DNA from 3 places in the Formosa undariae genome. Region 1 is predicted to be linked to each of the others. Evidence: riboswitches for the same ligand, from Rfam matches in the RefSeq annotation. Region 1 holds a riboswitch; each other region holds the start of a gene.
The links. Region 1 has a riboswitch for S-adenosylmethionine ahead of ACFFVB_RS03535 (Na+/H+ antiporter NhaC family protein). Riboswitches for the same ligand answer to the same signal wherever they lie in the genome.
Positions count from the first base shown of each region.

Region 1 (3,286 bases):
TTATTGGGAACTGACATGTTATTAATTAAGAATGATAAAAGTAAAGGTTTTAATTGAGTAGCTCATACGTATCCTTTATTTTTTTAACAACCAACACAGCACTCTCTAAACACCTTTAAGTTTATTATAAAACTACATATGTTATAAAATTTGTCTTTATACAGAACCCAACAATACTTTAAATATAGGTCGAAATCCTGATTACGGCAATAGTAAAACGGAATGCATCAATTCTAACTGAATGCATCCTGTATCTTGTATAATGTTATCGACAGAATGTTAATAATGTCATATTACAAATACAATCTTGGGTAGTTAATATGAAAGATTGAATTAAAAAAACAAAGTGAATGAATAAATTTCCAAAGTATATAGCAGCAGGTCTTTTAGGTACAGTAGCCATGACAATTATTATGGTAATCCTACCTAATTTAGGAATGCCTGAGATTTTCCCTTGGGAATTATTATCGGAAGCAATAGGCGTTTCGTTGGTGATTGGTTGGGTGGCGCATTTCATGGCCGGAATCCTTTTTGGTTTGGGATATGGATTTATATTTGCTCACAACATACACATTCGGAATCTCTGGTTTAAAGGAGTTGCATACGGTATTCTTGCTAACATTGTAGCATATTTAGGAATGTCTTTAATAACTACATCTTTCGAAATACTTTTATTAATCACGTTTGTCCCATATATTATATTGGGTGTAGTTATAGCGAAGATAATTGGAAAGAATAATCAACTCTATGGGTTTTAATTGACTGATAATTTGATTGTTAATAACTCAATATATAATACTAATTTCACATGATTAATTATGAAAAAAATAGATTTTAGCAACTTAAAAGCTGTATTTGTTAATTGTACTTTAAAGAAATCTCCATCGCTAAGTCATACCAGAAACCTTATGGATGTGTCTATTGATATTATGAAATCTGAAGGTGTTTCTGTTGAAACGATACGTTTAGCAGATTACGATATTCCGGCAGGTGTGCAACCAGATATGACCGTAGAAGGCTACGATTATGATGAATGGCCAGACATTTACAAAAAAATTATCGATGCGGATATACTCGTTATTGGAACACCGATTTGGTTGGGAGAGCGCTCTTCGGTAGCCTCTAAATTAATAGAACGTTTGTATGCTATGAGCGGGTATCAAAACGATAAAGGTCAATATGTATACTACGGAAAAGCTGGAGGATGTATCATTACAGGAAATGAAGACGGTGTAAAACATTGCGCGATGGGTATGTTGTACGCATTACAACATTTAGGATATAGCATTCCGCCACAATCAGATGCTGGTTGGATTGGATCCGTAGGTCCTGGACCTAGTTATGGGGATACCGAATGGAAAGGTGAAAGTATCGATCCGCCAGTAGGTCACGATTCTGAATTCACCAATCGAAATACGACCTTTATGAGCTATAACTTAATGCATTTAGCGAAAATGCTGAAAGCACAAGACGGCTATCCAGCTTACGGAAACTCTAGAGAAGCTTGGGACGATGGTACCCGATGGAACTTCTCTAATCCTGAATATAGATAGTATTTTAATAAATTAAAAAAGCTTTAATCTTGTCGGCGCGGACAGTATTAAAGCTTTTTTTATGTCTTGTCGTTTTTATAAATGGAAAGACGAACGAGGTCGTCTAGGATGCCGTATTATTCTTAGGATAACCGCATTGAATTTAAAATTAACTTTTTTTAAGAATTTCATATCAATTTATATACTACTTTTGCCGGCTTAAAATAATTATCAAGAATCTCCATAAAAAGAGATAGCAACCTGCATTAACGAGCAAGGTGCTAAATAGATATGCCAATTATTTGGAACAAATGTTAAATCATATTTCTTCTTATTTGCTACTATGCTCTTTTTAAAACGACTATAAGATGGCAAAAATCACCAAAAGAACACCAAAATTTTCAGCATTAATTCCGCTTTTCGCATTCGTATTAACGTTTCTAGGGGTCGGTATTTATCAAAACGATTTCTATGCATTACCCTCTCCTATTGCAGTAATAGGAGGTATTATTGTAGCTTTTTTAATGTTTCGACAATCAATCGATTCTAAAATAAAAACACTTTTAAAAGGATGTGGCGACGATAAAATTTTAACCATGTGTCTTATATATTTGCTGGCTGGAGCATTTGCTGCAGTGGCCGATGCCACAGGAAGTGTAGATGCCATTGTGAATTTGGGGTTAGACTATATTGCCATTCAATACATTTATGCAGGGGTCTTTATTATAGCTGGATTTTTATCGTTGTCTACAGGAACATCAGTTGGATCTATCGTTGCTTTAGCACCTATAGTAGTGAGTTTTGCAGATAAAAGTACTGCTGATTTAGCCATTTTATGTGGCGCGTTATTAGGCGGTAGTATGTTTGGCGATAACTTATCGGTAATTTCAGATACAACCATTGCTGCCACACAATCTTTAGGCTGCAAAATGAGCGATAAATTTAAGCAGAATATCAAACTAGCCATACCTGCAGCTGTAATTACACTTATTATTCTAATAGTCCAAGGTTTAGATCTTAAAGCAGAAGATACCGAATTGGTCGTTTACAACTATTCTATAATAAAAATACTACCTTATATTTTAATTATTTTACTGTCTATTTTAGGAGTAAATGTCTTTGTTACATTATTAATAGGAACACTTTCTACGGGGCTGATAGGTATAATTTATGGAGATTTTACACTTTTAGAGGCCACTAAAATTAGTTATGAAGGTTTTACCGACATGACCGAAATCTTCTTGTTATCCTTGTTAACTGGTGGACTTGCCGCTTTGGTAGAAAAGAACGGTGGTATCGATTATATATTAATCAATATTAAAAAATACATCAAGAATAAAAAGTCGGCACAATTCGGAATAGCAGCTTTGGTAAGTAGTATAAATATGGCCATTGCAAATAACACAGTATCTATTATTATTTCTGGACCGATTAGTAAAACAATTACCGATGAATACCAATTGGATCCAAAAGACACAGCTTCAACCTTAGATATTTTTGCCTGTATTACTCAAGGTTTATTACCTTATGGTGCACAAGTATTAATGATTTTAAGTTTTTCTAACGAAGGCATAAATTATATAGACTTGGTTAGTCATACTTGGTATTTACTATTTTTATTTGTCTGTACGGTAGTCTTTATTAGTCTAAAACCAGGTGTAAAACTGAAATAGATTAGTGCTGTAATGATGTGATTTTTATAAATTTAACATGTGCTTTAAGATCTGTTTTGCCTTCAAGTCAATATTATAAGT
Region 1 covers NZ_JBHMEZ010000003.1:23,404-26,689, reverse strand. The annotation lists gene ACFFVB_RS03550 (MFS transporter) at 1-17, opposite strand, end outside; gene ACFFVB_RS03545 (DUF6789 family protein) at 351-758, shown strand; gene ACFFVB_RS03540 (flavodoxin family protein) at 819-1,553, shown strand; SAM-I-IV-variant riboswitch at 1,756-1,854, shown strand; gene ACFFVB_RS03535 (Na+/H+ antiporter NhaC family protein) at 1,901-3,205, shown strand.

Region 2 (3,286 bases), on a different contig from region 1:
CGGCTTGTCCATCTTCATCGAACGCCATAACAACCATGGCTGCACCATAACGTTTCACCAATTTAGCATGATGAATAAACGCTTCTTCTCCTTCTTTTAAACTGATAGAATTTACTATCGATTTCCCTTGAACCACTTGAAGACCAGCTTCAATAATGTCCCATTTAGAACTATCGATCATGATAGGCACACGGGCAATATCTGGTTCTGATGCAATTAAATTCAAGAATTTCACCATGGCTTCTGCGCCATCTAACATGCCTTCGTCCATGTTCACATCGATGATTTGCGCACCACCTTCAACTTGATCGCGGGCAACATCTAAAGCTTCATCGAACTTCTCTTCTTTAATTAATCGTAAGAATTTTCTAGAACCGGTAACATTGGTTCGTTCTCCTACATTTATAAAATTACTTTCTGGAGTCACGATTAATGGCTCTAATCCAGAAAGGCTTAAATATTTAGGTTTGTTACTTTTTGACATGCTGTTTTTTCTTTTCAATTCTCAACTAAGCGTTTAAAACGGCCTGTCTAGGTTTATACTTTGTAGCTACATCTGCAATTAATTTAATATGCTCCGGCGTAGTACCACAACAACCACCAATAATATTAATAATATTTGCTTTTAAATAACTCTCTATAAGTTCTTGCATTTGCTCAGCAGATTGGTCGTATTCACCAAAGGCATTTGGCAGTCCTGCATTAGGATGCGCAGATGTATAAAAATCTGTTTCGTTAGATAAACGTTGTAGATAAGGCTGTAATTGGTCGGCTCCTAAAGCGCAATTAAATCCAACACTTAATAATGGAATATGAGAAATAGATAACAAAAACGCTTCTACAGTTTGACCAGATAATGTTCGTCCTGAAGCATCTGTAATCGTTCCAGAAACCATGATCGGAATTTTAATTCCGCGTTCTTCTTGTACTTGATCTATCGCAAATAAAGCTGCTTTTGCATTTAATGTATCGAAAATGGTTTCAACCAAAAGCATATCTACTCCACCATCTAACAAAGCTTCGGTTTGTTGGTGATAGGCTTTTCGCAACTCTTCGAAAGTTACTGCACGATATTCCGGACGATCTACATCTGGAGATAAACTCGCTGTACGGTTTGTTGGACCTATACTCCCAGCAACGAATCTTGGTTTATCAGGATTCTCTTTCGTCATTTCTTCAGCTACTTGTTTTGCAATTCTAGCCGATTCGAAATTAAGTTCGTAAACTAAATCTTCCATGTCGTAATCTGCCATAGCGATTGTAGTCCCAGAAAAGGTATTGGTTTCAACAATATCTGCTCCAGCTTCGAAATATTTACGATGAATATCTGCAATAGCTTTTGGTTGGGTTAACGACAATAAATCGTTATTTCCTTTTAAAGAAGACGGGTAATCTTTGAAGCGTTCACCTCTAAAATCTTCTTCAGAAAAATTATAACGTTGCAACATAGTACCCATAGCACCATCTAGCACTAAAATACGTTCTTGTATGGCTTGATAAATATTTGACATTTTTGATGTTTTATATCAGTATGTCATCAGGAAAGAAAGGGTTTTCTCTTGGGTTATCTGCCCCTTTGAAAATGGTTTCATTGAGTAGAATGTAGCACCTTCTTTAGTGTGGTAAAGGGTTGCTAAGGCTTCACCGGGTCTATCCCCTCTGCCTTTCGTGATAACGAATTATTATGTTTATGAACTAAGCTACAAATAAAAGTAATATATCTTTATTATCCGCATTTTTGCAGCAAATATTATGCTAATTCTCGAACAAAGTAGACGATAAATAACGATCTCCACGATCGCAAATTATAGCGACTACAACTCCAGAATCTAAAGTTTCTATAATTTTTAAGGCGCTTGCAACAGAACCACCACTACTCATACCCGCAAAAACGCCTTCTTCTTTGGCTAATCTTTGAGTCATGGTTTTAGCATCTTCTTCACTAACCTCAACCACTTGGTCGACTTTAGTTTTATCGAAAATCTCTGGCAAATACGCTTCTGGCCATTTACGAATACCAGGTATTTTAGCACCGTCTTTAGGCTGAGCTCCCACTATGGTAATATTCTTATTTTTCTCCTTTAAAAAGGTAGACATCCCCATAATAGTTCCTGTTGTACCCATTGCAGATACAAAATGGGTTATTTCGCCCTGCGTTGCATCCCAAATTTCCGGTCCAGTCGTTTTATAGTGTGCTTTCCAATTATCAGGATTTGAAAACTGATTAAGCATAAAATAACCTTTTTTATCACGCAATTCTATAGCTAAATCACGAGCACCTTCAATACCAACATCCTTAGAGGTTAATATTAATTCTGCTCCATAAGCACGCATAGATTTAATACGTTCTTCAGTAGAATTTTCAGGCATTACAAGCACCATATTAACACCTAATAAAGGTGCTATAAATGCTAATGCAATTCCGGTATTTCCACTAGTAGCTTCAACTAAAGTATCTCCCTTTTTAATATCACCACGTTTTAAAGCTTCGTTAATCATATTAAAAGCGGCTCTATCTTTTACGCTTCCACCTGGGTTATTACCTTCTAATTTCAGTAATAACTTAACATTAGGATTATTATGTAAATGCGTAGCCTCGACTAAAGGTGTATTTCCTATATAATCTAAAATACTTTCCGTTTTAATCATGCTTACGCGATCTAATGTTAAATTCTTTTTGATACGTTAAAATTGAACCTTGAGGCACTGAAACCGTAACGCAAACATTCGCTCCAATAATAGTATCTGCTCCTATAACGACATCGCCTCCTAAAATGGTTGCGTTGGCATAAATAATAACATTATCTTCTATCGTTGGATGACGTTTTGTAGCAGACAAGCTCTTTTTAACTTGAACACCTCCCAAGGTTACTCCTTGATAAATCTTCACGTTATTTTTAATAACCGAAGTTTCTCCAATTACAATTCCTGTCGCGTGATCTATAAAAAATGAATCTCCAATTTCTGCACCTGGATGAATATCTGTACCCGTAATGCCGTGAGCATATTCGCTCATCATTCTTGGAATAACAGGCACATTAAGGTTGGATAACTCGTGACTTAATCGATAAATAGCAATCGCATAAAAACCAGGATAAGCCAAGTACACTTCTTCTAAACTTTTGGCTGCAGGATCGTGTTGTTCGATCGCAATCGCGTCTAAATCTAAACGGCGTCTAATACTTGGTAAATTATATTTGAACGTTTCCCAAACTTGAAAAGCATTATCAATCTCTAGTTTTTTGCTCATTTCTATGAACAAATTTTCTAAATGCTGTAATTCTGT
Region 2 covers NZ_JBHMEZ010000011.1:358,929-362,214, reverse strand. The annotation lists gene metH (methionine synthase) at 1-484, opposite strand, end outside; gene ACFFVB_RS10145 (homocysteine S-methyltransferase family protein) at 510-1,511, opposite strand; SAM riboswitch class I at 1,562-1,678, opposite strand; gene cysM (cysteine synthase CysM) at 1,756-2,649, opposite strand; gene epsC (serine O-acetyltransferase EpsC) at 2,642-3,286, opposite strand, start outside.
Region 2: linked by a shared signal. The riboswitch ahead of ACFFVB_RS10145 (homocysteine S-methyltransferase family protein) and the one ahead of ACFFVB_RS03535 (Na+/H+ antiporter NhaC family protein) in region 1 are both predicted to bind S-adenosylmethionine.

Region 3 (3,286 bases), on a different contig from region 1:
TAGTAAATTATCTAATTTATCACTGCAGTTATATGGTCTTTATCTAAAAACAGGTTCTGTCAGAAATAAACAGGAGGGCGAATTGGTTGCCACTTATTTCTATAAAAGATTACCAAAATATGATATTAAAGATTTAGGGTTTCGAGAAAAGTTATGGTTGTATAATGCCTATTTGTGGTATAGTTTTTTAACTCAAGATTTTAAGAATTGTTATAAATACGCTTCTAAGTGGGTGGATTTGTTTTATGAAAATCCAACGATGATTAACTTAAACCCTGTCTTTTTTTTAAAAGGGAAAAACTATCTTTTGGAAGCCTTATTTTTTATTAGAAGTAGAAATAAGTATGAAGATGCATTGTTACGTTTAGAAAAAACACTGAATGATAAAACCTTTTTAAAGGATGAAAATGTTGAAGCTTTGGCGTTTTTATATTTAAACATACATAAAGTGAATTTGCATTTTATTGATGGTTCTTTCGAAGATGGTTTAGAATTAATTCCTAAAATTGAATTGGGCTTAAAGAAATATTCTAATAGAATAGACGAGCATCACGCGATGATTTTCTATTACAAATTTGCAAGTTTATATTTCGGAGCTGGAGAAAATAAAAAATGCATCGTCTATTTAGATAAAATTATTTCGAATAAAAGTTTATCGATGCGAGAGGATTTATTATGCTTCTCAAGAGTGTTAAATTTGGTCGCGCATTACGAGGCGGGCTTAGATTATCATATTGATGCCTTATTAAAAAGCACGTATAAATTCTTAATTAAGATGAATGACTTGCACGAAGTGCAAAAAGAAATGATAAAGTTTATAAAAGGCCTTCAAGATGTTTATCCGCAGGATATTAAAAAGGCATTTATTAAGTTAAGAGATACGCTAAAAACGTATGAAGATCATCCGTTCGAAAAGCGTGCATTTTTGTATTTAGATATTATTTCTTGGTTAGAAAGCAAGATTGAAAATAGACCTGTAGGGCAAATTATAAAAGATAAATATTTGGCTAAAAATAAAGGTCTGAAAAGATAATTTCATAAAAATGTTCTAAATAATTTGGAAAATCAACTTTTCTAACTGAATATTGTGCACTCACAAAGTTCAATAACTTATTGAAATGTTATCAAGAAAGGTGGAGGGATTAGACCCGCTGAAACCTTAGCAACCCTTTAACTTATAAAGAAGGTGCTAAATTCTACTTAAAAACCGATTCATTTATCGGTGATTTGGATAGATAACTAAACGAAATTACTTTCAGGGTAATTTGTATTAATTTCTTTTTAACATTTTTCTATTAAGTACGCCTCGTAAAAGGGTGCATTTGACTTTTAGTTTTAATTTATTAACTCAAAAAGAAAGAAAAATGAGTACACAAAAATTCGCAACAAAAGCGTTGCATGCAGGACACGATGTTACAAAAAATGGCGGAACACGAGCAGTGCCAATTTATCAAACGTCATCGTATGTTTTTAACAATTCAGATCACGCAGCAAATGTATTTGCATTAACAGAACCTGGTTACATTTACACGAGATTAAACAATCCTACAAACGATATTTTAGAACAGCGTTTGGCAGCGATTGAAGGTGGATTAGCAGCAGTGGTTACTGCTTCAGGAACTGCAGCCATTTCAACAACTTTACTTACACTTTTAAGAACTGGCGATCATATTGTGGCGTCTAGTAGTTTGTATGGTGGGACGTATAATTTATTAGCAGTTACATTGCCAAGACACGGCATTACAACCACTTTTGTAGATCCTTCAGATGCTGAAAACTTTCAAGCTGCAGTTCAAGATAATACAAGAGCGGTGTTTATTGAATCTTTAGGGAATCCGAAATTAGATGTTTTAGATATCGAAGCCATTGCTAAAGTCTCTAAAGCAAACGATATTCCATTAATTGTAGATAATACGGTGGCTTCACCAGCATTATTAAATCCAATTCAATACGGTGCAAATCTTGTCATTCATTCTCTTACAAAATACATTAACGGAAACGGAACGAGTTTAGGTGGTGTTATCGTAGATGCTGGAACATTTAATTGGGCAAACGGAAAGTTTCCTGAATTTACAGAGCCTTCTGCAGGATATCACGGATTAATTTATAGTGAAGTTTTAAAAGAAGCCGCATTTATAGCCAAGGTTAGAATTGAAGGGTTACGTGATTATGGTAGTGCTTTAAGTCCGTTTAATGCTTTTCAAATCATTCAAGGTTTAGAAACCTTAGAATTACGTATTAAAAAGCATAGTGAAAACGCACTGGCATTAGCAAAATGGTTAGAAACGCAGGAGGAAGTTGCTTGGGTAAATTATCCTGGATTAGAAAGTAGTGCTTATAAAACTCTAGCCGATAAATACCTTCCTAAAGGACAAAGTGGAATGGTTACTTTTGGACATAAAGGCGGTTTTGCTGCTGCAAAAATAATTGCCGATAATACACAGATATTTTCTCTTTTAGCAAATATAGGAGATACTAAATCTTTAATTATTCACCCATCAAGTACAACGCATCAACAGTTAGACGAAGCGGCTCAAGCGGCTTCAGGAGTAACGAAAGATTTAGTGCGTTTGTCTGTTGGTATAGAGGATTTAGAAGATTTAAAATCTGACTTAACACAAGCCTTCGAAGCTGTTAAAAACGCCTAACAGTTTCTTCCCATTTAAGCCCTTTTAATTACTAGCTTTTATATATTGCGACATGAAAAATTTACAATTTATTTCTTTAGATTCTTATAAAACCATTAGTGGTGTAGAGTTGCCAATTAAACTTTCTTACGAAGTGTTTGGACAACCGTTGCACGAAGCACCAATTGTTTTAGTAAATCACGCCTTAACAGGTAACAGTAATGTTGCTGGTGAAGGCGGTTGGTGGACCGATCTTATAGGTGATAATAAAATTATAGATACTAAGAAATTTACTGTTATATCTTTTAATATTCCAGGGAATGGATATGACGGATTTGTAATAGAAAATTATAAAGATTTCGTAGCTCGCGATATGGCAAATATCTTTTTAAAAGGGCTTAAAATATTAAAAATTGAGTCTGTTTTTGCTATGATTGGTGGCTCTCTAGGAGGAGGGATTGCGTGGGAAATGGCTGTTATTCATCCAAATTTAGCAGAACATTTAATTTTAGTTGCAACCGATTGGAAATCGACCGATTGGCTAATCGCTAATTGTCAAATTCAAGAACAATTTTTAACTAATTCTAATAATCCTGTTCACGATGCGCGTATGCACGCGATGTTATGCTACAGAACGCCAAAATCGTTTAAAGAACGTT
Region 3 covers NZ_JBHMEZ010000011.1:346,292-349,577, forward strand. The annotation lists gene ACFFVB_RS10090 (hypothetical protein) at 1-1,033, shown strand, start outside; SAM riboswitch class I at 1,119-1,242, shown strand; gene ACFFVB_RS10095 (O-acetylhomoserine aminocarboxypropyltransferase/cysteine synthase family protein) at 1,365-2,648, shown strand; gene thrA (bifunctional aspartate kinase/homoserine dehydrogenase I) at 2,701-3,286, shown strand, end outside.
Region 3: linked by a shared signal. The riboswitch ahead of ACFFVB_RS10095 (O-acetylhomoserine aminocarboxypropyltransferase/cysteine synthase family protein) and the one ahead of ACFFVB_RS03535 (Na+/H+ antiporter NhaC family protein) in region 1 are both predicted to bind S-adenosylmethionine.